DNA from 4 places in the Candidatus Brocadia sinica JPN1 genome. Region 4 is predicted to be linked to each of the others. Evidence: riboswitches for the same ligand, from Rfam matches in the RefSeq annotation. Region 4 holds a riboswitch; each other region holds the start of a gene.
What was found. A riboswitch is a leader RNA that binds a small molecule or an ion and turns the genes downstream of it on or off. The one in region 4 is predicted to bind cyclic di-GMP.
Positions count from the first base shown of each region.

Region 1: it holds a riboswitch for cyclic di-GMP, as region 4 does, so the genes downstream of both, BROSI_RS11685 (IPT/TIG domain-containing protein) here and BROSI_RS17605 (hypothetical protein) in region 4, are expected to answer to the same signal.
Region 2: it holds a riboswitch for cyclic di-GMP, as region 4 does, so the genes downstream of both, BROSI_RS00055 (LamG-like jellyroll fold domain-containing protein) here and BROSI_RS17605 (hypothetical protein) in region 4, are expected to answer to the same signal.
Region 3: it holds a riboswitch for cyclic di-GMP, as region 4 does, so the genes downstream of both, BROSI_RS06710 (hypothetical protein) here and BROSI_RS17605 (hypothetical protein) in region 4, are expected to answer to the same signal.

Region 1 is NZ_BAFN01000001.1:2,569,104-2,571,306, forward strand. It holds gene BROSI_RS19900 (hypothetical protein) at 399-554, shown strand; cyclic di-GMP riboswitch class I at 904-1,020, shown strand; gene BROSI_RS11685 (IPT/TIG domain-containing protein) at 1,158-2,203, shown strand, end outside.
Region 2 is NZ_BAFN01000001.1:19,309-21,511, reverse strand. It holds gene BROSI_RS00060 (hypothetical protein) at 1-846, shown strand, start outside; cyclic di-GMP riboswitch class I at 1,012-1,109, shown strand; gene BROSI_RS00055 (LamG-like jellyroll fold domain-containing protein) at 1,175-2,203, shown strand, end outside.
Region 3 is NZ_BAFN01000001.1:1,488,943-1,491,145, forward strand. It holds gene BROSI_RS06710 (hypothetical protein) at 1-1,212, opposite strand, end outside; cyclic di-GMP riboswitch class I at 1,560-1,679, opposite strand; gene BROSI_RS06715 (caspase family protein) at 1,761-2,203, opposite strand, start outside.
Region 4 is NZ_BAFN01000001.1:3,829,730-3,831,932, reverse strand. It holds partial or broken gene BROSI_RS17610 (DUF4147 domain-containing protein) at 1-438, opposite strand, end outside; gene BROSI_RS17605 (hypothetical protein) at 626-895, opposite strand; cyclic di-GMP riboswitch class I at 1,041-1,146, opposite strand; tRNA gene BROSI_RS17600 (tRNA-Pro) at 1,436-1,513, shown strand; gene BROSI_RS17595 (hypothetical protein) at 1,656-1,952, opposite strand; gene BROSI_RS17590 (tetratricopeptide repeat protein) at 1,968-2,203, opposite strand, start outside.

The sequences.
Region 1 (2,203 bases), 1.3 Mb from region 4:
GCTAAACCACCCGCTAGCCACCAGCTACGCTGGTGGTACTGAGTTAATGCAAGGAATTTCAAATTGCAGTTGTAGCACGAACTTCAGTTCGCTTACATCCCATGCGAACTAAAGTTCGCGCTAGTGCGCCTGAGAGTGCGCAATGTCAGAGGGGTGAAAGTCCCCTTCAGGGAAAACGCTTTCCAAACCTGTAACCGACCGTAACTGCGACACCGTGAGGTGTGGTGGAGAGCAACGGGAGGTGAAAAGCTGGTTCGTAGGATAACAAACTCGATTCGGCCTGTTGTAACGGTGAGCCTGCTAGGGAATGGCGAAGCCCAGACCTTTGAGAGGAGAAAAAAGAAGAAAGGAAGCCTCATAAGCTGAGGGGTAGCGTGATAAAGCGATGGTAGGGAACAATGGGTGGTTGGAGACGGAATGGCTGGAAGGCAAGGTGCATGAATCAGGAATACCTGATAGAGGGAGTGACTGTATCAGGAGATAGAGCCTCCATAGGAGCGAAGAGACACCGTAATGGGTGTGGAGCAAAGGGAGGCAGGAAGGTGGAGGTATGAAGTGGACAAGTCAGGAAGCCAAACCAATGTGAGTGGCCGAGATGCCTAAGCAAATTGGAGAAATCCAGAGAGAACAGGATTGAACTTGGCTTGTAGCGGAATACTTGCTGACGGTCGATATAAGATGAATGATGAGAAGCGCTGCCATCATTATTAATCTTGGGTTGTTCACGGTAATCACAGCCCATGTATTAATCTGTCAATCCCGAAGGGGTAACCACTGACTGGAGAGCCGTATGCGGGAGATCCGCCTGTACGGTTCGGAGGGAGGGGAGGCGAAAGCCTTCCCTACCCCTATCGTTGAAAAAGTTGCCGAAAAGGCCTGATTTAAACGACAACAAAGAAAGACATACGATAAGGGCAAACCCTGAGTGATCAGGGGACGCAAAGGAAAGGGTCTTGATAAGCCGTTGAAACGGTTTAAACAGTTTCAGCGGCTTATGGGAAAGATAGCCTTACTGCCGAAGATGTTTTTAGGAAAATCTTTGCAGTAAGGCTTTTTTGTTTTGTAGGAAGATTGTTTTAACCACAGAGACACAAAGAAAAGCCTTCTGGATTACGGACATTTTCGCCGGATTCATCTTGAAAAGGAGGGGTAATTTTATGAGGAATAGATCCACTTTATTATTGGCCGGTCTTGTTGCAGCAATGCTTGCCACGTGGTTTATAGACAGTTCAAACCTCGCAAGTGAGGATAGAACAGAACAGAACAGAACAGAACAGAACAGAACAGAACAGAACACAAACACCTTATATTGTCCTCACATAAAATATGGTCTGGATTGGCAGACATCCGTTCAGATCACGAATATTGAATGCAGTTGTAAACAGAAAAGGGTTCGGGTAAAACTCTCCACCCATGATAATAACGGTACATTTACCGGTACTATAAAGAATGTTAGGAAACTCAAGGCAAATGAAACAAAGGTTATTGATCCCCAATCATTGCCTCCCAGTGCGGCATCTTTAAAGATTGCACCCAACGGAAACCTCATATCCCACGTCATTTACAGGACAAACGACGGTAAAAAATCAGAAGTAGTCCCTGCCGTAAAAGCGCCATCCATGCAACTGGACTTTCCCGTATTGGCCGATTATGAAGACGTTTTTATCTACGAAACGATCACCCTTTTAAATCCAAATCCAACCCCTGCAAGTATCGAGATGATAGCCTTAGATAAAAACGGATATGAAATAGAGCGCATGGCAGTATCACCCCTTTCTTCGTGGGAGAGCAATACCATCGCTCTCGTAGATATCTTTGGACCAAAAACATTAAAAGACCTTTCAACGGTAAGGGTTGTTTCAGACACCAATATTGCCGGAATTCAGCTTGTGGATTATCCGGGGAATGACCTCGTTGGTCTGCCGGCGCTGACCGTTGCCAGTAAAGGCTGGACATTTCCCATTGCAACGGAAGGCGGCAACCAGGCGCTCTGGACAAGGGTTGGGGTGATAAATCCCGGAGGCGAAACTGCTGATATCAGTGTTGAGGCCTTCGATGCAAGTAACAATTCCCTTGGAGCCATCGACAGAAAAAGTCTTTTACCCGGTGCGATATATTTTACCGGCACAGAAAACACAAGTACGGATGGTGGTGTCATACCATTAAATGCCGCTTATATAAAGGTCACCGCTGATAGACCTAT
Region 2 (2,203 bases), 3.8 Mb from region 4:
GAAATAAGGTTAAAGAGTGGGGTTGGCATTGATGTCGATGCAACCAACGGTCAGGTGAAGGGGAGGGGGTACATTTTTACATTATCAACATCAACCGGTATAGCCCCTAATGTGACGACGGGGTCGGCGACCGATGTGACGTCAAATTCTGTCACGTTGGGAGGCACAGTAAATGCCAATGGCTTATCAACTACAGCATGGTTTGAGTATGGCACAACAAGCGGGACATATGGCAGCAAGTCATCGGCGCAGGGTGTCAGCGGTTCAAGCAATACAGCGATAAACATGGGTGTAAACGGATTGTCGGCGGCAAAGACGTATTACTACAGATTGGTGGCAAAAAATAGCGCCGGAATCAAATACGGAGGCGAAAGGTCCTTTACTACCAACCCCACAACAACCAATCTTGCCCCCAATCCTGGCTTTGAAACAGACCCCATGGTAAACTACTTTACCGATGGCAATGGAGCATTCACCTGGACTGCTGATGCTGCATATACCGGAAGTCGATCCCTCAAAATAGTTTCTAGCCAATCAACTGGAACATTTGCGCGCTGGATGAGCAAAACGACAGAGATTGGGGCCTTCGCCGGCGCTTATTATACAGCTTCTGTCTGGATGAAGGCGGGCAGTATAAATCAATATGGAAAACTCGTCATAAACTTCTGGGATTCCTCCTTAAAGTATTTGGGAGGCTATAAATCATCCGGCCTGGTAAGCGGTACGTCGGGTTGGACGAAAATTACCGTTCAGGGTACGGCGCTATCCAATGCGGCATATTTGCGGGTAGAATTCAGGCTCTATGGGCCTGGAACCCTATGGATTGATGATGTAACGATAAAATAAAAACTATTTTAGAGGAAAAGGTTCTTCGTTATAAATAAACCGGCATTGTAAAAATTTATTATATTATTTCTTGACATAAAATAATATTTATGCTAAAAAGGAGAAAATATGATCTGTGTGATTTTAAAATAACGACCTTTTTAAAACAAAAAATAAAGAAAAACAGAACGATAAGGGCAAACCCTGAGTAATCAGGGGACGCAAAGTAAAGGGTCTTTAAACATACAGGGAAGTAGTTTAAACAAGATAGCCTTACTGCCGAAGATGTTTTTATGAATATCTTTGCAGTAAGGCTTTTTTATTTGAATGTTAATTGGGGAGTAAGAAAATGGCTATTCGACATAAATTAATATTAGGGGCGATTTCTTTCACCGGCATATTAGGATTTTTATTCATTCTGTCTTTTCCCTCTTTTGCGCAAGAATGGGGAAGTATTAGCATTGGGACAGATACAGATGGAGCATTGGAAGTATCTCTAGAGAATAGTAAGATAAGACTGAAATATGGACGTTTTTTCGGCGGACACCATTATGAACATGCGATCAAGGATCTGGTAATCAAGAGTGTCAATGAGGATCAGGCAGGGCTTTACCTTGATGCATGCGCTAATCGTGGAACACTTACAACAGCGGTTGTTGTGCAGGATGATGCAAATGTCAAGACCGTTCGACTCGAGTGGGATAATGGAGCCAAGGTGTCAGAGGTATCAATCTATCCAGACAGTCATTATATAAAAACGAAATACCTAAAGTATGGCACAAATATTGTGGACCAGGGATCTCCTGGAGGCGGTGGTAGTAGTAGTGGGGTGTACGAAATATATGGCGCGAGTGAGTGGAAAAGAGGTTACGTAATTTATCCCAATATTTATTTTGATCGGTATCCGGGTGATGTGGGTTACCAAAATATTACCGAAATAGATCAACCAGGGCCTCTGGATTATCACGGATGGTTTATCATGGGTGTATACAACGAGGCAAATGGGAGAGGATTTGGTAGGGTAGCGCCTGTATCGCAGATAGATATTATAAAGCTTTTGTGGAACAAAGGCTTTGAACTTTTCCCTACTTTTAACAGGACACATTCACCCTACACTGCATATTTATTTGTCGTGACGGGTGGAGGCGCCAATGAAATACTCTCAAGGGGGAAAAATCTTGCTGATGGTTTGGGAGATAATGCATCGCCCACTGTGGCTATTACCAACCCGACTGAGGGGACGACATTTACAACACCAACGGACATAATGATAACGGCAACGGCCTCGGATATTGATGGTGTCGTGAGCAAGGTTGAGTATTACGCGGGGAGCACAAAACTTGGTGAAACAACTTCCGAACCTCACATTCTCACATGG
Region 3 (2,203 bases), 2.3 Mb from region 4:
TGGGGTCTCCCAGGATAGAATGGCGCGTAGACGGACGACCTTCGGCCCGGCCTCACAGGGCACTAGATATTGGGTGAAGTCTTTTTTGAGAAAAACAGCATACTGGACGTCCTCCGGCGGGATGGTCTGGAGGTCGTGGACCTGTACGGTGGCCGTGCCCATATAGATGAAACCACTGCCGTCTCCGAAGTCGATCCAGAAGGCTACGTACTCCGTTGACCCCTTGCCGCATAGCCCGCCGGAATAACCGTAAGGCCTTTTGACCGTGAGTACCGCCTCCAGCAGATCACGCTTGGAGCGAAGCCCGATGCACTTTAGCTCTTCAAAGCTGGTGTCTCCGTCCGTTACGACCTGAAGTTTGCCGAAAAGATCCGCGATTTCATTCGCGTTGAGTCCAAGGGACGCTAAAGGGCTGTCCCCGTTTGCTGTGACTAAGGCTGAGGTTGTTGTCTTAGCTGCCAGGAGCTTCTGTGCCTCTGCGAAGCCGAACCGGTGGACTGGCACGCCCTTGTCCGCATAGAGCGCCTTCCTCTGTGACAACGTTGGCGTCGCCAAAGGAGCGGCTTTGACCTTTATATTTGGGTCCAGGCCGGCAATAATTGGGCCAATCGGGTCGGGGATCTTGACCTGAAGGTTTTCCAGCCCTTTTGGCACATCACCCACGAAGAAAGAGTACTTGGGATGAATCTGTACCTGGACGGTCATGACGTTCCCATAGACCGGCGTCCAATTGGGTTGATTTGCCGGCGGCGGCGTGTCCCAGGAAAGGATGGCCCGCACCCTGACAATGTTCTCGGTGGAGCAAAGCCTCTTGAACGGGGTGAAGTCCTTCCTCACGGCGTAACAGAGGGGCTTTTCTCCGGGGATGTTATGGACTCTCACGCTGTCCATTCCCACATCGTGCCAGACCCCGTTGTCGAATATGTCTACGTAGAATCGGACATACTCAAATGACCCCGGGCTGCAGATATCGCCTCCGTATCCAAACTCCTGCTTAACGTGGAGCGCGGCTTCCAGACGGTTGGATGGAGGGTTTAGCCCTACGCACATAAGCTCTTCGTAAGTCGTAATGCCTTGCAATAATTTGACTGGCTTATATGGACTCAGCTCCAGGTTGCCGAAGTAGTTGGGGTTTTGCAGGATCAGCGAACGAAACTGTGCCCGCTCTCGTTCTAATGTTGGTATATTTTCTGAAGTTCCACAAGTTTTCATCACTATCTCCTCCTTTGTTAAGCGGATGATTTTGCACCCACGTCTTTACTGACCATGGTAAGACCGCATCGAACCGATGCGGTTAGATCCACGGTTGTAACGCGTAAAATGTGGATCGTTCGGCTAAGCAATATTTCCGGAATAAATCACAAAAGCATTCGTTTGCATTCACCTCCTTTCATAAGGCAAGAAGAGCCAAGACGGCGCATAAGGCGATTTTGACGAAGCATAGCAAAGGCGGCAACCCTGAGTTGGGCGAAGTTGTTCAGCTATCAACCGCACGCTAGGCGCCTTTTCTGATATTCTTAAAACAAAGAAGCCTTACTGCAAAGTTTTTACTAAACATCTTCGGCAGTAAGGCTATCTTTTTCACTAAAGGATAAGGATCGTCTTTAACTACATCCTTGTATGTTGAAAGACCCTTTACATTGCGCCCCCTGATTACTCAGGGTTTGCCTTTATCGTATGTCTTTGTTTATTTCATTACCATCTACGTCTTCATGTAGTGCTCCACAGGTTGGCGTTAATGACAAGAAACACACGGCCAGTTAAATGGTAAATGGTTTCTGTTTTTCAAAGGCGCGGTTGATCTCACCCACCCGGAAATAGTTTGGCGTTTGGTCGGGTGGCATGCGGTTGACGATGGCGCGGCGAAAGGCCCGGTATCCCTTTTTAAATTTTCCTTCATTCCAGACCTGTAACAAATTAGCAGTAAACAATCCGTTAAACGTACCATCGGCTGACAATTGATTGTCCTGACAGCCGGATATGAGGATTACGGAGGCATTGACTGCATCACGTGATTCCTTTAATTGAGGATCTTTTAAGATAGGATCATAAAATTTTTTGTTGTCACGATACGTGCGTACCGCCACTTCCATCGGCATGAAACGATACCGAATTTCCGGAGAGATTCCCTTTAAGCCCATTGTCCTCATGGCAGACTGATAATAAGCAAGCTTCGTTACCGTGCCACTGTGACAACTATCAG
Region 4 (2,203 bases):
CATCTGATAATATTAGTGATGCGATCTTAGCCTTACACATTTTTACTAAACGCCCTCCTTTTACCTGCGAAACATGCTTCCGTACGGCAACTCAAATAAAGCCGACCCACCTCCAGAGATCAGACATATGACAGGATCGCTTTCCCTTGCATCTCTTAAAAGATGAATGATTTCAATTGTGCCTTTTATCCCTGACTCGTCCGGAATCGGATGCCCTGCCATATTAATTTTGACAATCCTGCATGGAGCATCATAACCATATCGTACATTAACAATACCCGCCTTTATCCTTTCCCCCAGCAATTCTTCAAGCGTTACAGCCATGAAACCACTAACCTTGCCAAATCCAACGACATAAATATCCTTATAAGTATTAAGATAATACACCATTTTCCCCATTTTCAGGAAACCACCTGCGAGACAAATATGCCTGCGCATACAAACGTCAGTCTCTACCGCTCGTAGTCCTGCATAAAATATTTCTCGCGCATGTGTCTGTACAGGATTCAATTGCTTCATCATAAAAAGGTAATAGTAAAATTCTAAATAGGCGATAACAAAAAAGGGTTAGGTAACATCCATTACCCAACCCCTTTCGAACAGCAATTAAGGCTTCTGCTATCCCTTAACCGACTGGTGCAAAATCTCCTGTAGGACTGCCATCGTTATTATATATTGTCGGCATGTAGAACGTGTTTTCTGCTGCCTGATCTATCTTCTGGTTGCACTTTGGACATCGCCTGTTGTGAGGGCCCCTGCTAATAAATTTTTTCCCACACATGAGACAACTTCTTTCCGCCTTGTCAGTATAGACATTTTTTAGAGAAAGGTTTTTTTCATTGTATTTTTTTAAGGTTTTACGCTTTGATTTTTCTTTATGCTGGACACTCATCATGAACTCCTCAAAAGGTTAGGAAAAGTAAATTACAATCGATTTACAAAACAAAACTCTGTACAATATTGTTCCAAATATTTATATTTTGACATATTCAATCCACAAACAAAGACAGCCTTACTGCAAAGATATTCTATGAAACATCTTCGGCAGTAAGGCTGTCTTTATATTTTTCCTGTCATAGCAGGAAAATATTTTAAAGATCCTTTACTTTGCGTCCCCTGGTTACCCAGGGTTTGCCTTTATCTGAAAGTATACTATGATTTATTGAAAATAGCTTTTATTTAGCAATTATTTTAATCTTATAACGTTCTATGTCAAGGAAAATATTACAAAGCCGTAAATCGACCTAACCTGCCGGAAAATATGGCCTTACCAGTTTAACCCTTACAAAAATATTTACACTGATGTTTCACCATTCTTCCCGCTTTATAATACACCAGAATTTTCATGAAAAATTATTGTTTTTCCTTGTATTTCAATATATAAAACGTATAATACGTAAACTTGAATTGATGTGAACAGTACTAAATTCATCAACGGGGCGTAGCGCAGTTTGGCTAGCGCGCCTGCCTTGGGAGCAGGAGGTCGGAGGTTCAAATCCTCTCGCCCCGACCACTAAAGCAGCTGCATGATCGCCCCCCCCCTTTCACTTTATACTTATAGATAAATTTTTGGATTAGATCTACGATGCCGTCTCTGCGTGTATTTCAGTTTTACGCTATGCAAAAAAGCTGCGCCTATATAAAATACGACTTACCTATTTTGATTTTTTAGATTTTCCTACTTTTTTTGAAACGGCCTTCTTGACTGCCTTCTTTTGTTTTGGTATAGCCGATGGACGGCAAAGCATGTCGCGTTTGGAGGCAAGCCGACCACATGAATCACAGATGTACTTTAAATTAACGATCTGAGGTGCACATACGTGCCGGGGATCACCAGTTACTGTACCGCAAAATTTGCAACTAACAACCTTCTTGGCGGGTACTGGATTACAAAGGTGACCTTTATTTGTCGTTACCAAACCACATGTCTCACACGTATAAACATTTTCCATAACGCCCCTCTCTTTCTATCCGGTTTGTTCCTGATTGGGTTTATATAACATATCAATGCATTTTACCACATCTTCTTCATTTTGAAAGACTTTTCTGAGAAAGGGAATAGCCTCCTTAACATTCCCTTTTTTTAAAAATACCAAACCAAGATTACCATACGCGGCCATTAGTTGTTCATCTATTTGAATAGACTTCTTGTATTGCTCAATAGCTAAATCGTAATTTTCATTCCTGTAATAAACTGTTCCCA